2 regions of the Sagittula sp. SSi028 genome follow, and region 2 is predicted to be linked to the other one. Evidence: riboswitches for the same ligand, from Rfam matches in the RefSeq annotation. Region 2 holds a riboswitch; the other holds the start of a gene.
The links. Region 2 has a riboswitch for thiamine pyrophosphate ahead of thiD (bifunctional hydroxymethylpyrimidine kinase/phosphomethylpyrimidine kinase). Riboswitches for the same ligand answer to the same signal wherever they lie in the genome.
Positions count from the first base shown of each region.

Region 1: it holds a riboswitch for thiamine pyrophosphate, as region 2 does, so the genes downstream of both, thiB (thiamine ABC transporter substrate binding subunit) here and thiD (bifunctional hydroxymethylpyrimidine kinase/phosphomethylpyrimidine kinase) in region 2, are expected to answer to the same signal.

Region 1 is NZ_JBLZNC010000004.1:382,353-385,734, forward strand. It holds gene ACN5AZ_RS10475 (methyl-accepting chemotaxis protein) at 1-12, shown strand, start outside; gene aroC (chorismate synthase) at 17-1,120, opposite strand; TPP riboswitch at 1,214-1,323, shown strand; gene thiB (thiamine ABC transporter substrate binding subunit) at 1,370-2,347, shown strand; gene ACN5AZ_RS10490 (thiamine/thiamine pyrophosphate ABC transporter permease ThiP) at 2,323-3,382, shown strand, end outside.
Region 2 is NZ_JBLZNC010000003.1:297,266-300,647, reverse strand. It holds gene ACN5AZ_RS07625 (50S ribosomal protein L25/general stress protein Ctc) at 310-933, shown strand; gene ACN5AZ_RS07620 (hypothetical protein) at 1,281-1,508, opposite strand; TPP riboswitch at 1,713-1,818, shown strand; gene thiD (bifunctional hydroxymethylpyrimidine kinase/phosphomethylpyrimidine kinase) at 1,874-2,701, shown strand; gene ACN5AZ_RS07610 (FAD-dependent oxidoreductase) at 2,698-3,382, shown strand, end outside.

The sequences.
Region 1 (3,382 bases), on a different contig from region 2:
GACGACTTCTAAAAAGTTACCCGATGCGCCCGCCTTGGTCGCCGATTTGTCCGCGATGCAACAGCAAATGGTCCAGCAGAACGCAGGCCATCATCGCCTCGCCAACGGGAACGGCGCGAATGCCGACACAGGGGTCATGCCGGCCCTTGGTGATGATATCAGTGGCCTGACCTGATTTTGTGATCGTTTGCCGCGGGCGCAAGATAGAAGAGGTCGGTTTCACGGCGAAACGCACGACCACATCCTGCCCGGTGGAAATGCCGCCCAAAACGCCCCCGGCATGGTTCGAGGAATAGGTCGGCTGGCCATCATTGCCCAAGAATATCTCGTCGGCGTTCTCTTCACCGGTCAGCTCGGCCGCTGCCATGCCTTCGCCGATTTCAACGCCCTTTACTGCGTTGATCGACATCATTGCTGCAGCAAGGTCGGTGTCGAGTTTACCGTAGATCGGCGCTCCAAGCCCTGCGGGGACTCCGCGGGCGACCACTTCGATCACGGCACCCACCGAATTGCCGGTCTTGCGAAGGCCATCAAGGTAGTCGGCCCATTCATCTGCCGCTTGTGCGTCGGGGGTCCAAAACGGGTTCTGCGCAATCTGCGCTGCATCAAACCGTTCGCGGTCGATCTTATGCGGCCCGATTTGCGTCATGTACCCCGTGATTTCCACGGCAGGCGCCAATTCAGACAGCGCCGCCCGCGCCAGACCGCCCGCTGCCACACGGGCCGCTGTTTCGCGCGCCGATGAACGACCGCCTCCGCGATAGTCGCGGATACCGTATTTCTGGTAATAGGTGATATCCGCATGACCGGGCCGGAATTTTTCGGCAATATCACCATAATCCTTGGACCGTTGATCGGTATTCTCGATCATCAGTTGGACCGAGGTACCCGTGGTCACGCCTTCGAACACGCCGGACAGAATGCGCACGGCATCAGGCTCGCGGCGTTGCGTGGTAAACTTGTTCTGGCCCGGCTTTCGCTTGTCCAGCCAATGCTGCAAAAGCGCCTCGTCCACGGGGATGCCCGGCGGGACACCATCAACCGTCGCGCCCAAGGCGGGACCGTGGCTTTCACCCCAGGTGGTGACGCGGAACAGGTGGCCAAATGTATTCAGGCTCATGGGCGGCTCTCCTTTGCGACCCGTGGTCTAGGCCAGCATGGCCATGCGCTCAAGGGGTTTCGGCTTGTCTCTGGCGCGGCGGCCCCCTAATCTCGCGCCACCTCGGGGTGGCAGGCGGTGTCCTGTCTGAGATTTGCGCAACGCATAAACCCGTTGAACCTGAACCGGTTAACACCGGCGGAGGGAAGGTGACCACAGGCTTGACCGCCCGTGTGACGCTCCCCCTCGCCGCAAATACAGGAGTGTGCCATGAAGGCATCGATATTTGCCGCGGGATTGTGTTTGGCGACCGCTGCGGCGGCGCAGGATCCAGTCCTGACAGTTTACGCCCCCGATTATTTCACCAGCGAATGGGGGCCGGGGCCGAAAATCGAAGAGCTGTTCGAGGCTGACTGCGCCTGTGATCTGCAATTCAAACCGGGAGAGCTGTTACCGCGACTGATGCTGGAGGGTGAGCGCACCGAGGCGGATGTTGTGATCGGCCTGAACTCGGACGTGACGAAGACCGCGCGCGACAGCGGCTTGTTCGCGCCGCATGGTGTAGACCTATCGGGGTTAACCTTGCCCATCGCTTGGGAAGATGACACCTTCCTGCCGTTCAACTACAGCCACACAGCTTTCGTCTATGACGCAACAAAGACCGAAGCACCGGAGTCCTTTGATGCGCTGTTGAATGCGCCGGATGATCTGCGGTTGGTGATCCAAGACCCGCGCACCTCCATTTCCGGCCTTGCACTGGTGTTGTGGGTGCAGGCGGTTTACGGCGACGGCGCGCAGGCTGCTTGGAAAAAACTGGCACCCAAGATCGTCACCGTCACCAAAGGCTGGTCCGAAAGCTACGGTTTGTTCACCGATGGCGAGGCGGACATGGTGCTAAGCTATACGACGTCGCCGGCCTACCACCTGATTGCCGAAGAGGACGATACCAAGAAGGCCGCCATTTTCCCCGAAGGGCATTATTTCATGGTCGAACTTGCGGCCAAGGTTGCAAACAGCGACCAGCCGGAACTGGCGCAGTCGTTCATGGATTTCATTTTGGGGGATGATTTCCAATCCATGATCGCGACGGGCAACTGGTCGATCCCTGCTGCACAGGACCCCGCGAATTGGCCAGAGGGGTTCCAGCAGCTCGACCTGCCGGAAAATGTTCTGTTCTACGATGAAGACACAGCCGCCGCCCTGCGAGATGAGGCCATCGAGGCATGGCGCGCCGCGCTCTCGCAATAACGGCAGGGCTGGCGCTGACGCTTTTGACGCTGGGGCCGGTGAGTGTCATGCTCGTTCGGGCCGGGGGGTTGACCGCCCTCGGGCCCGGCGATTGGCAGGCGTTGCGCTTTACTGTCTGGCAGGCGGCTTTGTCTGCCGTGTTCAGCGTGGGGCTAGCCATTCCCGTCGCCCGAGCGTTGACGCGCCAAAGATTTCCGGGGCGGGCGATTCTGGTCACGCTGATGGGCGCGCCCTTCATTCTGCCGGTAATCGTTGCGGTCATGGGGCTGATTGCGGTTTTTGGTCGCTCGGGCGTGGTGAATGATCTTCTGGCGCTGCTGGGCCTGTCCCGCATTGATGTCTACGGGTTGCACGGGGTCGTTCTGGCCCATGTGTTTTTCAACCTGCCACTTGCCGTGCGCATGTTGCTGAATGGCTGGCAGGCGCAACCGACGGAACCTGTGCGCCTCGCCGCGTCCTTGGGTCTGGGGCGGTGGGCGATGTGGCGGGTGATCGATTGGCCCGTGATTGCGCGGGTCGCACCGGGCGCCTTGGTGGTGATCTTTGTGATCTGTTTGACGTCTTTTGCGGTGGCGCTGACTTTGGGTGGGGGGCCGCGTGCCACGACGGTTGAACTGGCGATCTATCAGGCGATGCGGTTTGATTTTGACTTTGGCCGTGCGGCGACGCTGGGTCTGTTGCAAGTGGCCTTGGGGATCGGGGCCGGTGTGGTGGCGCTGACGGTGGCGCCGCATGGCGGGTTTGGCATGGGGCTGGACCGTGATGTGATGCGGCGCGACGGCCACGGGGTCACACGGGGTCTGGATACGGTATGGATCGGGCTTAGCGCCGCGTTTCTGCTTGTGCCGCTGGGGGCAATCATTGCCAAGGGGCTGTCGGGGTTGCCCTTGCTGGGCGCGGACACGCTGCGGGCGGCGGGGCATTCCTTGGCCGTGGCGGCAGTGTCGACCGCACTGTGCATGGTGTGGGCAGCGGCGCTTGCCAATCGGCGCGGAGAGCTGTTGGCACTGCTCGCCATCACCGTGTCGCCTCTGG
Region 2 (3,382 bases):
TTCGACTACACAACTCCGCCTGCATTACTATGGCACAAAACCTAAAATGGTCTATGCTCTCTACTACCGTTTGCAATCCCGAATTCGCTTACTGCATTTCATGGACTACCATCGCAAGCAAAGCACTCGTTAACCCTTTGTAAACAAAAAAGGTTTCGTGACGAAACCTGTCTATAAAGGCGAAAGCCTTCATCCGGGGCCCCGTCTCTCCCACATAAGCCTTGCCAAACGCCCCGATTCCCCCTAAAGGCCACCCTTCACGCGGGGTGACAGCCTTGGAGGCACCCCCATCATTTTAGGAGATACAAAATGGCTGGTGAGATTCCCGATCTTCACGCCGAGATCCGCACGGGGACAGGCAAGGGCGCCGCTCGTGCAGCACGCCGCAACGGCATGGTTCCCGGCGTCGTCTTTGGTGGCGACAACGACCCCCTGTCCATCCAGATGCCCTTCAACGTCCTGTTGAAAAAGCTCAAGGACGGCCGCTTCAAGTCCACCCTCTTCAACCTGAAAGTCGAAGGCCAGGAAGACGTCCGCGTCATCTGCCGCGACGTTCAGCGCGACGTGGTCAAGGACCTGCCGACGCACTTCGACCTGATGCGCCTGCGCCGCACCTCGAAGGTTAACCTGTTCATTCCCGTCGAATTCGTCGGCGAAGAATCCGCACCCGGCATCAAGAAGGGCGGCGTTCTGACCGTTGTTCGCCCCGAGGTGGAACTGGTTGTGACCGCAGGTGAAATCCCCGAGAAAATCACCATCGACGTGTCCAAACTGGCCATCGGCGACATCGTCCACATCTCGGACGTGACCCTGCCCGAAGGCGCCAAGCCGACCATCGACCGTGACTTTGTCATCGCCAACATCTCGGCCCCGTCGGGTCTGGCGGCGTCGGACGATGAGGACGAAGGCGAAGAGGAAGCAGCAGAGGCATAAGTCCCTCTCGCGCTTGCGATTTTCCGAAGGCCCCTGCATCTGCGGGGGCCTTTTTCGTTGCGCCATGCCCTGCTCAGACGCGAAAGGTTTAAAATGTCCCGTCATCGCCGAACGGGGGTGGGAGGAAGCCTTTACCGTATCCTGCCTGTGCCACGTCACCGCGCGCCAATGCTCCGGCGCGGGATCGCTGAACCCTCCCCACGCACCGCACACATCTATGGGGCCCCGTCCCCCGCAGTGCCAAAAACAAAGGCGCGCCAGCATTCGGGCGCGCCTTGTCGTATCGTCAGCGTATAGTCACCGCAGCACCTGTGACGCCCGTTCGGGGCGCGCGCGCGGGCTGCGGCTTAGGCCAGCTGTTCTTTGACCTTGGTGATGATGTCCTCGACCGAGAGGCCCAGACCTTCGAGCATGGACAGATCGATGCCCTTTTCTTCGAGCATGGAGGTCACGGCCTCGGCGTCGAGATCGGCCAGCGCGGACAGGTCGATGCCGCTTTCGCTGATCTTTGCCATGATTTCATCGGTGCCCCCAAAGGCGTTCATCGCCTTGCCCAGCATATCACCAAGTCCCATCGTCATTCTCCGTCATGTTGGATTGTCGTTCTGATGCACCCAAGGTCCCATTCTTTGCCCCGCAGCGCAAGATCGTAGACCCGTCACGCATCAGGGAGTTTTCATAGGCTTTTCCCCCGAATGCGGCGGTCTGCCGCCCTGATCCGGCGCACGCCAAGTCATTCAGAGGTTGTGGTCCCCTGACAGGCAGGCTAGCTTCTGGCGCAACATCCGTTGGGGTGCCCCATCTTGGGGCTGAGAGGCGCAGCCGCGCTAACCCATCGAACCTGATCCGGACAATACCGGCGTAGGGAACGGAGACTGACTGCCACGGAGGCCTGAATTCCGTGTGCGCGCTCCCTCCTTACGTCGATGGAGGTAGCGATATGACGACCCAGACAGCCAATAAACGCGTGGCGTGGCCATCAGCCCTGACCATTGCCGGATCGGACAGCGGTGGCGGCGCGGGCATTCAGGCGGATCTGAAGACCTTTTCAGCGCGCGGTGTCTTTGGCACCAGCGCGATCACCGCGATCACGGCGCAGAACACCTGTGGCGTGGCGGCGGTGAGCACCCTGACGCCGGAAATGGTGGCGGCACAGATCGCCGCCGTGCTGACGGACATCCCCCCCAAGGCGGTCAAGATCGGCATGCTGGCCACTGCCCCCATCGTGGATGCGGTGGCGCAGGCGCTGCGCGGATACACGGGGCCGGTGGTGCTGGACCCTGTGATGGTGGCGAAATCCGGCGATGCGCTGCTGAACCCCGAGGCCGAGGCAGCGCTGACGCTGATGTTGTTGCCACGGGCCGAACTGCTGACCCCGAACCTGCCAGAGGCCGCGCGGCTGTTGCGCCAGCCCGTCGCGCAGACAGAGGCGGAGGTTGTGGCACAGGGGCGCGCGCTGTGTGAGCTTGGCGCGCAGGCAGTGCTGATGAAGGGCGGTCACGCCAGCGGGGCCGTGTGCACCGACCGTCTGGTCACGGCCGATGCGGTGGTCGCGTTTTCGCGCCCGCGCATCGAGACGCGCAACACCCATGGCACCGGCTGCACCCTGTCCTCGGCCATTGCGGCGGAGCGGGCCAAGGGCGTGGCCCTGACGGACGCGGTGGCCCATGCCCATGACTGGCTGCACGGGGCCATCACGGCGGCGGATGATTTGGGGATCGGGTCCGGTCACGGGCCGGTGCATCATTTCCACGAGGTCTGGACATGACGCAGGCCACCGTCCTCGGGGCCGGTGTGGCGGGGCTGTGCGTGGCCACCGAATTGGTGGCGCGCGGGGTGTCTGTCACGGTCTACGACCCAAGGCCCGCCCCCGGACCACATGGCTGTTCGTGGTGGGCGGGGGGCATGTTGGCCCCGTTTTGCGAGGGCGAGACCGCCGAGGATGCGGTGCTGCGCCACGGGCGCGGGGCGGCGGCGTGGTGGCAGGCGCAGGGCGTGGAGTTGCACCATCGCGGCACGCTGGTGGTCACGCTGGGCCGGGACCGGCGCGAGCTGGACCGCTTTGCCCGTCGCACGCAGGATCACGAGGTGGTGGATGCCGCCGATCTGGGCGGGCTGGAGCCGGATCTGCAGGGGCGGTTTTCGCGCGGGCTGTTTTTCGACCAAGAGGCGCATCTGACCCCGCGCGCGGCTTTGGCGCGTTTGCAGGCGGGCTTGGTCGCGGCGGGGGTGTGCTTTGCCACCACGCCGCCACGGGCGGGCGGTTTGACCTTTGATTGCAGGGGGTTGGCGGCGCGCGATGTGCTGCATGATCTGCGCGGCGTCAAAGGCGAGATGGCGGTTCTGCGCTGTCCCGAGCTGGCGTTGACGCGGCCTGTGCGGCTGCTGCACCCGCGCTATCCGCTGTATGTCGTGCCGCGCGGTGATGGCGTTTACATGCTGGGCGCCA